4 regions of the Chryseobacterium sp. GW823-FHT05E08 genome follow, and region 1 is predicted to be linked to each of the others. Evidence: riboswitches for the same ligand, from Rfam matches in the RefSeq annotation. Region 1 holds a riboswitch; each other region holds the start of a gene.
What was found. Region 1 has a riboswitch for cobalamin ahead of metE (5-methyltetrahydropteroyltriglutamate--homocysteine S-methyltransferase). Riboswitches for the same ligand answer to the same signal wherever they lie in the genome.
Positions count from the first base shown of each region.

Region 2: linked by a shared signal. The riboswitch ahead of AC1Q7L_RS19730 (acyl-CoA thioesterase) and the one ahead of metE (5-methyltetrahydropteroyltriglutamate--homocysteine S-methyltransferase) in region 1 are both predicted to bind cobalamin.
Region 3: linked by a shared signal. The riboswitch ahead of AC1Q7L_RS20325 (TonB-dependent receptor plug domain-containing protein) and the one ahead of metE (5-methyltetrahydropteroyltriglutamate--homocysteine S-methyltransferase) in region 1 are both predicted to bind cobalamin.
Region 4: linked by a shared signal. The riboswitch ahead of AC1Q7L_RS09630 (TonB-dependent receptor) and the one ahead of metE (5-methyltetrahydropteroyltriglutamate--homocysteine S-methyltransferase) in region 1 are both predicted to bind cobalamin.

Region 1 is NZ_JBXAHY010000001.1:371,579-374,747, reverse strand. Features, by position in the region: gene AC1Q7L_RS01715 (Lrp/AsnC family transcriptional regulator) at 15-476, opposite strand; cobalamin riboswitch at 631-813, shown strand; gene metE (5-methyltetrahydropteroyltriglutamate--homocysteine S-methyltransferase) at 1,231-3,169, shown strand, end outside.
Region 2 is NZ_JBXAHY010000007.1:64,125-67,293, reverse strand. Features, by position in the region: gene AC1Q7L_RS19740 (cytochrome P450) at 1-722, opposite strand, end outside; gene AC1Q7L_RS19735 (HD domain-containing protein) at 906-1,496, shown strand; gene AC1Q7L_RS19730 (acyl-CoA thioesterase) at 1,573-1,956, opposite strand; cobalamin riboswitch at 2,071-2,250, opposite strand; gene AC1Q7L_RS19725 (hypothetical protein) at 2,324-3,124, opposite strand.
Region 3 is NZ_JBXAHY010000007.1:199,982-203,150, reverse strand. Features, by position in the region: gene AC1Q7L_RS20325 (TonB-dependent receptor plug domain-containing protein) at 1-1,216, opposite strand, end outside; cobalamin riboswitch at 1,250-1,426, opposite strand; gene AC1Q7L_RS20320 (cytidine deaminase) at 1,854-2,336, opposite strand; gene namA (NADPH dehydrogenase NamA) at 2,441-3,169, shown strand, end outside.
Region 4 is NZ_JBXAHY010000002.1:808,356-811,524, reverse strand. Features, by position in the region: gene AC1Q7L_RS09630 (TonB-dependent receptor) at 1-1,785, opposite strand, end outside; cobalamin riboswitch at 1,895-2,080, opposite strand; gene AC1Q7L_RS09625 (transporter) at 2,180-3,121, opposite strand; gene AC1Q7L_RS09620 (cytochrome-c peroxidase) at 3,135-3,169, opposite strand, start outside.

The DNA.
Region 1 (3,169 bases):
AAAATTTACAATTACTAAATATTCACCCCATAAATATTCTTCACTTCCGCCATCACAAAAGTGCTGTGCGTACTTCCGATGGAATCTACAGAGCCCAATTTATTGAACACAAAATCCTGATAATGCTTCATATCTCGTACCTGAACTTTTAAGAGAAAATCAAAATCCCCGGAAATATTATAACATTCAGCTACTTCATCAATCTGTAGAATATCTTTCACAAATTCATTTCCAACAGAACGGTCGTGAATTTTTAGTTTGACCTGACAAAAAACGGTAAAACCACGATTCAGTTTTTCAGCTTCCAAAACGGCTGCATAATGTTTAATATAACCTTCCTGTTCGAGTCTTTTCATTCGTTCAAAAACAGGCGATGCTGAAAGATTAACTTCTTTCGCTAACTCTTTTACGGTCAATTTTGCATTCTTTTGTAGGATTCTTAACAGTTGAAGATCCTTTTCATCGAGTCTTTCCACAGAATAATATTCTTTTTTTGATTCTATTTTTCAAATTTAAAGAATAAATATCTTTTTAAATTAATTTAAACAAAATATTATACTTAATATTTAGCACTAAGCCAATCAATTCACTTTAATCAATATCTTTGAACTCCATTTTGTTCTTTAACATACTTCATCAAACGGAAAAGGTTTTACTTAAGGTAAATTAATAGGGAATCGTGTGAAAATCACGAGCTGTCGCGCAACTGTAAGTAACATAAAAAGTTTTTGTCCAAGTAGATCCACTGTGCAAACGGGAAGGATGACAAAAACTGTTACAAGTCAGGAGACCTGCCTGTTCCGAATTGACAATGCTTTCGCGGTTTGAAGCTTTTGGGTCATACAGATGATACTTTTGAACGTATTTGGTTTGAAATTAAATTGAATTGAGTTTTAATTTAATTTATTTTTTAAACGCAAAGATTTTTATGATGACTTCTTATTTTAAAGGAGCAAAGATTTGCGACTTTGTCGCTGATGAAGCTTATGTTTTATACGCCCGCTTCTTAAAATCAATTTATTGATTCTTCTTTGCCCGCTTAAATAATATAGAAAATTGAATTAAAACTTGGCGTCAAAAAAATAAAAAACATTAAGCCAATTCTTTTATTTAAAGAAAAAATTACGTCCTCACTGTATTTACTCTATTCCATAAACTCTTTTCCTCGACTGTATTTCGAAGTGTCTGAAGAACTTTTAAAATCAAATTTAATTTAAAAGTTTAAAAGAAATGCAAACACACTTAGTAGGCTATCCGCGTATTGGTAGCAACAGAGAACTTAAAAAAGCTTGTGAAAACTATTGGTCAGGCAAGATCCCATTAGACGAATTGTTGGAAGTTGGAAAAACCATCACTCAAAACAACTGGAAATTACAGCAGGAAGCAGGAATTGATCTTATTCCATGTAATGATTTTTCATATTACGATCAGGTTTTGGATATGACGTTAACGGTTGGAGCAATTCCGGAACGTTATCAGGAAATTGCTCTCAAAAAGTCTGAACTCGACCTTTATTTTGCAATGGCAAGAGGTTTTCAGAAAGATGGATTGGATATCACCGCCATGGAAATGACCAAATGGTTTGATACCAACTACCATTATATCGTTCCTGAATTTCAGAAAAACCAGGAGTTTAAGCTATTCTCCAATAAAATCATCCAAGAATTCATCAGTGCAAAACAAGCCGGAATTAATGCAAAACCTGTCATTATCGGTTTATTAACGTATTTATTGTTAGGAAAAGAAAAAGAAGAAGGCTTTGATAAATTGGATTTAGCAAAAAACTTACTTCCCGTTTATATTCAGATTTTAAAAGAACTGGAAAATCACGGTGCAGAATATATTCAGTTTGATGAGCCTTTTTTAGCTTTAGATTTAAATGAAAAAGCGAAAGAAACATATCAGTTTATTTATGCTGAAATCAGAAAACAATTCCCAAATCTGAAATTCATTGTAGCTACCTATTTTGATGGATTAAAAGATAATCTTGCCTTGACTACTTCCCTTCCGATCGATGTTTTGCATATTGATTTAGTTCGTTCACCAGAACAGTTGGATGAAGTTTTAAATAATATTCCAACAATTTTAAGCCTTTCTTTAGGAATTGTTGACGGTAGAAATATATGGAAAAACGACTTCCAAAACTCATTAAATATCATTAAAACTGCCATTCAAAAAATTGGTTCGGAAAGAGTTTTTATTGCACCGTCTTGTTCATTGCTCCACTCTCCTTTCGACCTTGATTCTGAGAAAAACGAAGATATTTTATCTCCTGAAATCAAGCAATGGCTGGCTTTTGCAAAACAGAAAATTTATGAAATTGTTAATTTAAAAAAATTAGCTTCAGAAAATCCGGATTATAATGTTTTACAAGCTTTGGCTGAAAATAAAAAGGCCATTGAAAACCGTAAAACCTCAACATTAATTCACAATCAGGATGTGAAAAATCGTGTTGATGTGACGACTGAAGAAGATGCAAAGAGAAATTCACCATTTAATATAAGAAAAGAAACTCAGCAGCAAGTTTTGAATCTTCCTCTTTTTCCAACAACGACAATTGGCTCGTTTCCACAGACGAAAGAAGTGAGAACCTGGCGAGCAAAATTCAAAAAAGGAGAATTAAATGCCGAACAATACAACAATTTATTAAAACAGGAAACCGAAAGAACCATCCGTTGGCAGGAAGAAATAGGGATCGATGTCTTGGTTCACGGAGAGTTTGAGCGAAACGATATGGTGGAATATTTCGGGGAACAGTTGGCGGGATTTGCTTTTACACAAAACGGTTGGGTTCAAAGTTACGGAAGCCGTTGTGTGAAACCGCCAGTGATTTTTGGAGATGTTCACAGACCGAATCCAATGACGGTTTATTGGGCTGAATATGCTCAATCTTTAACTCAAAAATGGGTAAAAGGAATGTTGACGGGACCTGTAACGATTCTTCAATGGTCTTTTGTGCGTGACGATCAACCTCGTTCATTGACTTGCAAACAAATTGCTTTGGCGATTCGTGATGAAGTAAATGATTTGGAAAAAGCGGGAATCAGAATTATCCAGATTGATGAACCGGCAATTCGTGAAGGTCTTCCGTTGAGAAAATCTGACTGGCAGAATTATCTGAAATGGGCCGTTGAAGCCTTTAGAATTTCGGCAAGCGGTGTGGAAGATG
Region 2 (3,169 bases), on a different contig from region 1:
TCATATCTCGTCTGGATCAGCATATCCAAAAGATCGTTCTTTTCCTCGCCCGAACTTCTTCTTTTGTCTAAAACACTTTGAATGATCGCTTTTGATCTCTTACTTTTTTCAATGTTTTTATCAATAACACCGAAAATATTCAAGATATTGGTATAAAAAGGTAAACGAACTTCTTTGGTAGAAACTTCCTGAACTTCTGTGATTATTTTGCTTAATTCATTCACGGTATTTTCGTCAACATCAGAACTGAAAAGGGTTTTCGCAACAATATTAAAAGCCAGAGAATGAAAGAAATCATACAGATCTACCTCAGATTCGGTTTTAAATGACTCAAGAGATTTATCAATTTCTTCTTCCATAATGGAAACAAGATTGGCAATTTTTGCCTTACCAAAACCTGGTTGAATCAGTCTTCTTTGCTTTAACCAGTCTTTTCCATTGTTGGTTAACAGTCCTTTTCCAAGATATTTTCCTAAAGTGACAGATTGTATTTCAGATTTTTGATAATTTTTATGATTCTGTTTTAAAATATATTCAACAAACTCTTTATCCTGAGAAAAGATGAAGTTTTTATCGGTAAAACTTGCTCTAATATAATAATTATCACCTACAGATTGATGATTTCCGCTAATGACTTCCAACGGATGGTTTAACCCTTTAAATAAAGAATATAGCTTTCTTTTTCCCTTGATTTCTGCCGGATAATTAAACTCTGGATGCATGTTGAATATTTCTATTAAAAATACAATTAATCTCTTACATAAATGAGCTTTACAATCAAAACCCTTATTTTTGCAATACTATTTGGTTGGAATTTTAAATAAATATATCGTGGTGTCACATGTAGACAAAATCATTTTGAATTAAGAGACGCATCCAATCAATCAATACTATAAAGAGTAAAAATGAAGATACAAAAGGAGATCGATTTTATTTTAGCAGTTGATGCTTTAAAAAATGTACAGAGAAGAAATTATAATGCCGATGATTCGAGAAGAGAAAATACGGCTGAACATTCATGGCAGATCATTATTTTAGCTCAAATCCTTTTTCCATATGCGAAAAACAGGGCAGATGTTGATTTGTTAAGAGTAATAAGAATGCTTTCCATTCATGATTTAGTGGAAATTGAAGCCGGAGATACTTTCCTATTTGATGAAGCAGCAATGGTCGGGAAATTTGAAAGAGAAAAACAATCCGCTCAAAATATTTTCGGAATTTTAGATGAACCTTTACGTTCTGAGTTCTTCAATCTTTGGCTTGAATTTGAAGAAGAGCAAACTCCCGACGCTATTTTTGCCTGTGCAATCGACAGAATTATGCCCTTCATTCTAAATTCTCACACCTCAGGAAAAAGCTGGACAGAAGTCGGAGTAACCGAAAATCAGGTCAGAAATATGTTGGAGAATGCAATCAGCAGAGCTTCAGATGAAATGGGAGAGGCTTTTCAGTATTTAATGATTAAAAATTTGGAAACTGAGAAGGTTGTAAGATAATTTTATTTATCCTTGTGATAATATAAAAGTAAAAGAGGTTTCGGCGGCCAAAGGCCGCCGAAACCATAAAAAGGATTTATAATATTTGAATTGGTTTCTTAAATTCATCAATCGCCACAAAAGTAAAATCACCAACAATTGCTCTTTCTCTTTCGTAAGAATACATTTGTTCAGTGTAGATTTCTACATTTACTTTCATACTTGTTGTTCCAACGTGAGAAACTTTACCAATTAACTCCACAATCGTTCCTGCAGGAATTGGTCTTTTAAAATCAATCTTGTCGCTGCTTACTGTAACCACTCTTTTTCTGGCAAATCGGGTTGCGGTGATAAATGCCACTTCATCCATCAATTGCATCGCTGTACCTCCAAAAAGGGTGTCGTAATGATTGGTTGTATTAGGGAAAACGGCTTTAAAAATGCTGGTTTCGGATGCTTTAATTCTTTCTTCTGTAGTCATATTTCATTATTAATTAAAGCGAAAAGAAAGAATATTAGAACAAACAGAAAATAACAGGAACATAGAAATTCCTGAAAAAAACTATTGATCAATAAACTTCAGATCGCGAAAGTTTTTGTCTTAAAGAAATAGGTAGGTCTCCTGACTTGTAACATCTTTATCTCCTTCCCATGCCTCGCACAGTGGATTCTTGATAAAGACTTTTCGTTACTTACAGTTGCGCGACAGTTCGTGATTTTCACACGATTCCCTTTTAATCTGCAGTTAAGCAGAACCAGTTTCTAAAAAGCCACATGCCATCAGCTAGAAGCCAAAAGCAAAATAACTTTTCGGTGCAAAAATAAGGATTATATGAAAGATAAACGAATTATTCCGGATTATTATAGATGATCTGGCTGATAACCTTGCCTTCTTTGATCGTCCAAAGCGTGGTATAACGGTTTTCTCCTGAGCCATTGATCATATAAAGAAAGATGTGATCATTATCGATAGAAGTCACCCCAACATTATTGAAGTCCATTGTTGGTTGGAATAAATTTTTAATAGCTTCTCTCACAAAAACAGAACCTCTTCCAGGTTGTTGAATCCTGATAGATTTAATTTCCGTCACACCTTCAGGAAGTTCATTACCGATTCCCCAAGGTCTTACTTTATCAATGGTAAGGATTTTTCCGTTAGCATCTTTTTCCTTTTTACGATAACTCGCGGTGGATGGGTAAACATCAATAATTACTTTACTTCTTTGATTAGCCGGAATTTTCGGATCAGTATTATCTGTAAAAATAAGAGATTTTCCGTTTTTAGATTTTGATGGAGTGTAAGGTGGTAACTGATCGATGTAAGCGATACGGTCTTTGTTCACCATACCTTCTTTGTTCAGAGAATCATACCTTACGAAAGGTTTTTCGGTGTCGTCTTTGTCAGGATATTTGATCCAGATCCATTCTGTTTCTCCGGGAGCGGGTTTTACATATACAAAAACATCTCCTCGGCGCATACGGATTTTATCCACAATTTTTCGGTAATTATCCTTAGCAACACGTACCATGGCGTAGCCTTCTTCAGCTTTTACAACTCCAAAAGGAACTTTATTTTGCCCTTTCATTAAGCTCAAAGAAAAAACACTGAAAATTGATAAATAAAATACTTTTTTTGCGGAAATCATCATGAAAAATTTTTGACTCTTCAAATATATAAATTAAATGCTTTTTCT
Region 3 (3,169 bases), on a different contig from region 1:
GAAATCTGAAATTCCTTGAAGCACTGATTCCCACATTGTACCAATCGACAGCATTCCATTTTCCGGAAAACGAAAATTGGAGTGGCGAACTGATATCTTCAACAAAATCTTTTTTAACTCCGGCTTCAAAACGAAGATCTTTCGTAGTGAAATAACGAAGTAATCCCGCTACAGAACCTACATTTCTACTTATATGATCGATTCCGGATGCATAACCTTCGCCTTTATTAACCTGAAATTCTGTAATTAAGTTGAAATTTAATTTTGGAACAATAAAATAATTAAAATCATTTTTCAGAATATAATTTTTTCCTGTTCCGCCACTTGTTTTTGGCCCGTCGATATTCCCGAAATATTGGAAGTTTTCTTCTGTGTAAGCTGCTTTAAATGAATTGCTGAACTTAGTTTTATTCCAATCCCAAGAAATTAAACTTCTTACATTTTGAGTTTCATATTTCGTCGGAGTCTGGCTTTCAAAGAAAATAGGATAATGCTGATTTCCATTAAAAAACTCAGAGATCCAAGAGATTTGGTGATGAGGTGCTATTTTATAAGCCGTCGAAAAATTGAAATTGGTGTTATTATATTTTCCGTTTCTGTTGATATAATTATTTGAATTTTCAACTTCATAATCATTTTCACTAATAGAATAATGACCGGAAGCCTTAAAACTGAATTTCTCGTTGCTGTAAGATGCTTTGAGCAAATTATTAAAAGTACCGAAAGATGCTGCCTCAGAAAATAATGAAGCATGCGCTCCTCTGTTAAAATCCAGATTATTATTTAAATGGATGCTTCCACCGATCGCGCCACTGCCATAACTTACACTTCCTCCACCTGATTTTACAATAAGCTGATCAAATCCGCCAAAAGGGATATTATTAACATCACCCTGACCCAAAAAGTTAGAGTTAATATTAATTCCGTTCCATACAAAGGCAGTTTGCGAAGCTGTTGTCCCTCTGAAAGATGGCGAAGAAACCGCTCCACGACCATTTTCTTTGATATAAACAGCAGATTGAAAGCGTAAAAGTTCAGAAAGATTGGTTGAGTTTTTCTCAGCATCCTGAGGAGTGATGGTGGTAACGTTATGAAAAAGCTTAACCTTACTCATTTGGTTATCAAAAACATAAACGGTGTCAATGGTTTTCTCCTGTGCGAAAAGAAAACAACCATAAGACGAAAAAAGCAGTACTAAAGATCTTTTTATATCCATCACTATTTTACTTTTCCTCCGAAAGCAATCTATTTTTTTATTATGATTTTGGCAGGTCTCCTGACTTTCGCTTTTCTACACCTTCCCGTTTGCACAGTGGTTTTTCGTAGAAATTTCGGTTGCGATTTACAGTTGCGGGGACAGTTTGGGGGTCTCACCCAATTCCCTTTTCATTCCAATACACTGGAAACCAAAATTTTTGCAAAGATAATTTATTAAATTGAAATGCAAAATCGTAAAAGGTTTAAATTAAAAAATCCAACAATATCTATTATTCAAAATTGCCTATTACCAATTACTCATTGCCTATTTTTCAGGAGCTATTTCCAGCTATCCACTCATACTCCTCGCGCCACCACTCTCCAACGCTCAAACCCTCCCACACTCCAACTCTTACTGCGGGGTAACCGTTGCTATCTGGGCTAGGGTATTTGTCGTTCTTTCAATATTCGTCATTGCGAACCGAAGGTGAAGCAATCTCATAAAAAAATTAGTGATAAAAAAGAGTGCTTCGTCGCTTTGCTCCTCGCAATGACAATAAACTTCGCTGAGTGAAACGCCTTTGCGAACGAAAAATATTCTCAATGATTTTAAAGAAAACCTTTGCGATCTTCGCGCTAAAAAAAGCACTCACAAACTATAAGAAAGTAGCATCAAAATAAAACGGCAACAAATCCTTAATAGAATTCACTTTCACGACCACATCATTCATGCTCGAAAAATAAAGATCAATATTTTCATTCTGCTTGGTTTCATATTCAATTAAGCTTTGTCGGCAAGCTCCACAAGGTGGAATCGGCGGATTTTTCTCGTGAAATTCTCTCGGTCCGCCAACAATAAAGATCTTTTTGATCTTTTCATTCGGAAAATTGGCTGCTACCCAGAATAAAGTCGTTCTCTCAGCACAAAGTCCTGACGGAAAAGCCGCATTCTCCTGATTGTTTCCGGAAAAGATCTCTCCATTTTCCAATAAAACCGAACAACCTACCAAAAAGTTGGAATAAGGCGCGTAAGCATTTTCCCTGGCTTGTTTTGCTCTTGCGAACAAAGTATTTTCTATATCGCTAAGTTCACTGCTATTTTTAAAATATTCGTAACCTATCTGTATGTCTTTTTTCATATATTGTGGACCTAAAAAAGGGGGATAAAATTACCTCTTTTTCACCAAGTGGGCAATATTATTTTGTCCTTCAAAATTTTAAATTAAAATTCAAAACATCAAACATGTTATACACTCCTATAAAATTCAGAAATGTTGAAGTAAAAAACCGATGGGTAATGTCCCCAATGTGTATGTATTCTAGTGAAAACGGGATGGCTAATGATTTCCATTACGTCCATTACGGAAGCAGATCGCAGGGCGGAACAGGATTAATTATAGTAGAAGCAACCGGCGTAGAGCCCCGTGGAAGGATCACCAATCATTGCATGGGAATCTGGAATGACCAGCAGGCAGAAAAACTACAGAAAATTGTTGAGTTTGTTCACAAGAATTCAGACAGCAAAATAGGAATTCAGATTGCACATGCTGGAAGAAAAGGCTCAACTTGGAACAATTTGCAAATTCCTGTTGAAGAAGGTTGGGAAACTGTTGCGCCAAGCCCGATTCCTTATCACCCAACAGAAAGAATTCCGCATGTTTTAACAGTAGAGGAAATCAAAGAACAGGTTCAAAACTTTAAAGAGGCAGCAAGAAGAGCGGTAAAAGCAGGTTTTGATGTAATCGAAATTCATGGTGCTCATGGCTATTTGGTTCACCAGTTTTTATCTCCGCTTTCTAATATCAGAACGGATGAATATGGCGGAAGTTTTGAAAACAGAATCAGGTTTTTATTGGAAATTGTAGATGCTGTAAATGAAGAATTGAACGAAAATGTTGCGCTTTTTGTAAGAATTTCCGGAACAGAATACGCTGAAAATGGTTGGGATATTGAAAGCAGTGTAGAATTGGCG
Region 4 (3,169 bases), on a different contig from region 1:
ATTGAAAGCCCAATTTTTATAATCCGCCATTAAAGTAAATGTTCCGCTGTGCCAAGGTGTGTATGGAATCTGATCTCCAAAGAAAGACTCTTCCCTGTCGGAAAAATCTCTTGCACTTTGATAAGTATAGCTTAATAATGGTTTGATTTTTACTTTTCCGACCTGCAATTCTGCCTGAATATTGACATCTGCACCCAAAATTTCAACATAATCAAGATTCTGCATCGTCCATCGGAACATACTTCCATTAGGAGAAGCAATAATTTTATCCTTCACCTGATTGAAGTACCCGTCTACTTTTACATAAAAACCTTTAAAGAAGTTATTATTATCGTAAAATTTTTGATAGGTAAAACCTAGATCGTATTGCTCCGTAAATTCGGGTCTTAAAGAAGAGCTTCCGATTAATGTGTAATACAGATCATTGAAAGTAGGCATCCTGAAAATACGTTTATAGAAACCACGCAAGGTAAAATCTTTAGAATCAAAAGGCTGATAGCTTAAAAATGCGGCCGGCGTCCATTCTGTTTTGTCGGGAGCTTTGGTGTTAAGTTCTACTTCTTCATGAATAAAAGTACCTAAAACACTTCCTAAAAATTTAAACCTGTTCCATTGATAAGTTGTTGCAAAAGCCACAAGCGAAGTATAACGGGTGGGATAAGAAAACTGCCTTAAATCGGCATCCAGCGTATTATACTGAAAATCTACGCTCGCACTCACATCCCAATTTGGCGTAATAGAATACAAATTGGACGATGAAAGATATAACTCCTTCTGGGTATACTGATTCTGAATCTTAATTGAAGAAACCGTATCTACATATTTAGTATAATCGTATGCAAATTTAGCTTTGAACTGTGTTTCAAATTTTGGAAAGATCTTTTTTCTGAAATTAGCCTGAACGAAATAATTTTCATCAACCATTCTTTGTCCTCTCGCATCAAAACGGTTGTTTACAATAGCTCCGGGAATTCCTCGGTTTGATAAATAGCCATAACCTCTTACATTCCAGCTTCCGTTATTTAAAATTCCGTTAACGCTGGTTTCAAAACGCTTTGCTTTAATATCAGAATCAAATCTTTTAAAAATCGTATCATAAGCAACTGCTCCGTCAGGATATTTCCGCGAATATCTATATTTATAAACACCATCACTCTGAATAAATTCTGAACTAAAACTTGCAGAAACTTTATCCGAAATTTTCTGTTCTAAACGAAATGACGGATTAAAAAGATCGATAGAACTGTTTTTTAATCTGACAACGAAGTTTGTTTTCTGATTTCCTTTAAAACTTGGAGTTTTAGGCTGAAGATAAATTGAACCTGACGATCCAAAATCCTTTGCAGGTTGAAAAATTTCACTTTTTTGTCCGTTATACAGTGAAATTTCCTCAATATCATCTAACGAAAAACGGCCAAGATCCACTAATCCGTTTTGTGCATTTCCTAGCTGAATTCCATCATAGAAAACTCCTACATGCTGACTTCCCAAACTTCGGATATTGATGGTTTTCATTCCGCCAATTCCACCGTAATCTTTAATCTGAACTCCGGAAAAATAACGCAATGCATCTGCAACCGACTGACTGTTCAGTCTTTCTAATTGTTCTCCCGAAAGGGTCTGCGCAGGAAGAATCTCTTTAAAATTCTTTTTGTAAATATTAACAGCCTTGATCGATTTCTCTTTTATACTGTCTTTTCTGGTTTGAGAAAAGTATAATTGAGCCATTAGCACAAAAATTGTGATAATAACTTTATGAAGTCCGGAAGTAAATTTTGATACCATTAGCTCTTTGAAAATAATAACGCTAATGGATATAAGAAAGCAGCAATGAAAAGCACAGCGATAACTGCACAGAATCATTGTTGTCCTAAGCTTTATTCCACGAAAGCGTCAAACGTTAAATCTTCTGGCAGGTCTTCTGACTTACTCCATTTTTGAAATCCTTCCCATTAAAAAAACAGTGGATATAATTTTCAAAAACTTTTTTGTGGAGCTTACAGCAGCGGGTCTGTTCCGGATTTACACCGAATTCCCTTTTAAGCGCTTTTTAGGGCTCACCAGATTTCGGCAAAGATAGAAAATTATCGGCAGATACAATATTTTGATTAATCAAATGATTCTCAATTAAATAACAAAAACATCCCGTTAAAATTTTAACGGGATGTAAATAATTATGTTAAATTCCAAAGTTGATAAAAACACTCAATCGGGATTTCGCTTCAATATCTCCTCCTGCCAAATTAGAATAGGCAGGAAGCATCACTTCACTTCCCAAACTAAACTTTTTATAAGAGGCTTCAAAGCCCAATTTTCCGTACAAAGCACTTCCTGCGGTATTGGGCAGATCTTCACGAAATTGTTTATTTCTGTCGTATACTTCTCCCTGCATTCCGGCTTTTCCTGAAAAAATAACTTTTTCATTGGCAATAAGTTGATAGAATCCGGTGGCAGAATAATTCCATTGGTTTCCAAAATCATAATGCTTTTTGTTCTCTGTTTTAATGGTATAATCTGTGTTTAAAAGAACAGCAACTTTATTTTTCTGAAATTTGTAATTCAAAACCATCTGATAATCCCAGCTTCCTGTTCCCAGCTGAAAACTCGGATTAACGCCTGTGATTCCTTTCTCGTCAAACTTTCCTAAGGGAACTTTCACTCCAACTCCTCCGTTTAATTGATGAATATTATCTTTTGAATTGATCAACTGATAGATTCCCATCAAGTTCAAATCTCCAATTCCATTGATCTTAATATCACCCTGCATTGTTTTCTTTTCATGAAAATGAAATGGTAAACTCGCATACACACTTAGCTTTTTAGTTAAAGGAATCTTTCCCCAAAGCTGAATGGTATTGAAGTATTGATCCTGCGTTAAATCCTTTACAAATAAGTTTTCTTTTGCTTTATAATGCTGTGCAAAATATTTAATTCCTATAAATTGTGGATTCAATAAAGACTCAAAACCAGAAGAACCATTTCCTGCAGCACATCCACAGGCATCACAATCATCAAAAACCATTGCATGAAAATCAGTAGGAATATAAAGACTGTCGCCGATTGTTTTAGCCTGAAATAAATTACATAAAATCAAGCTTATGATTAAAATTATTCTTTTCATGTTTACTTTAAATTTATTCAGCAAATTTTGGATTTGAAATGAAGTTCT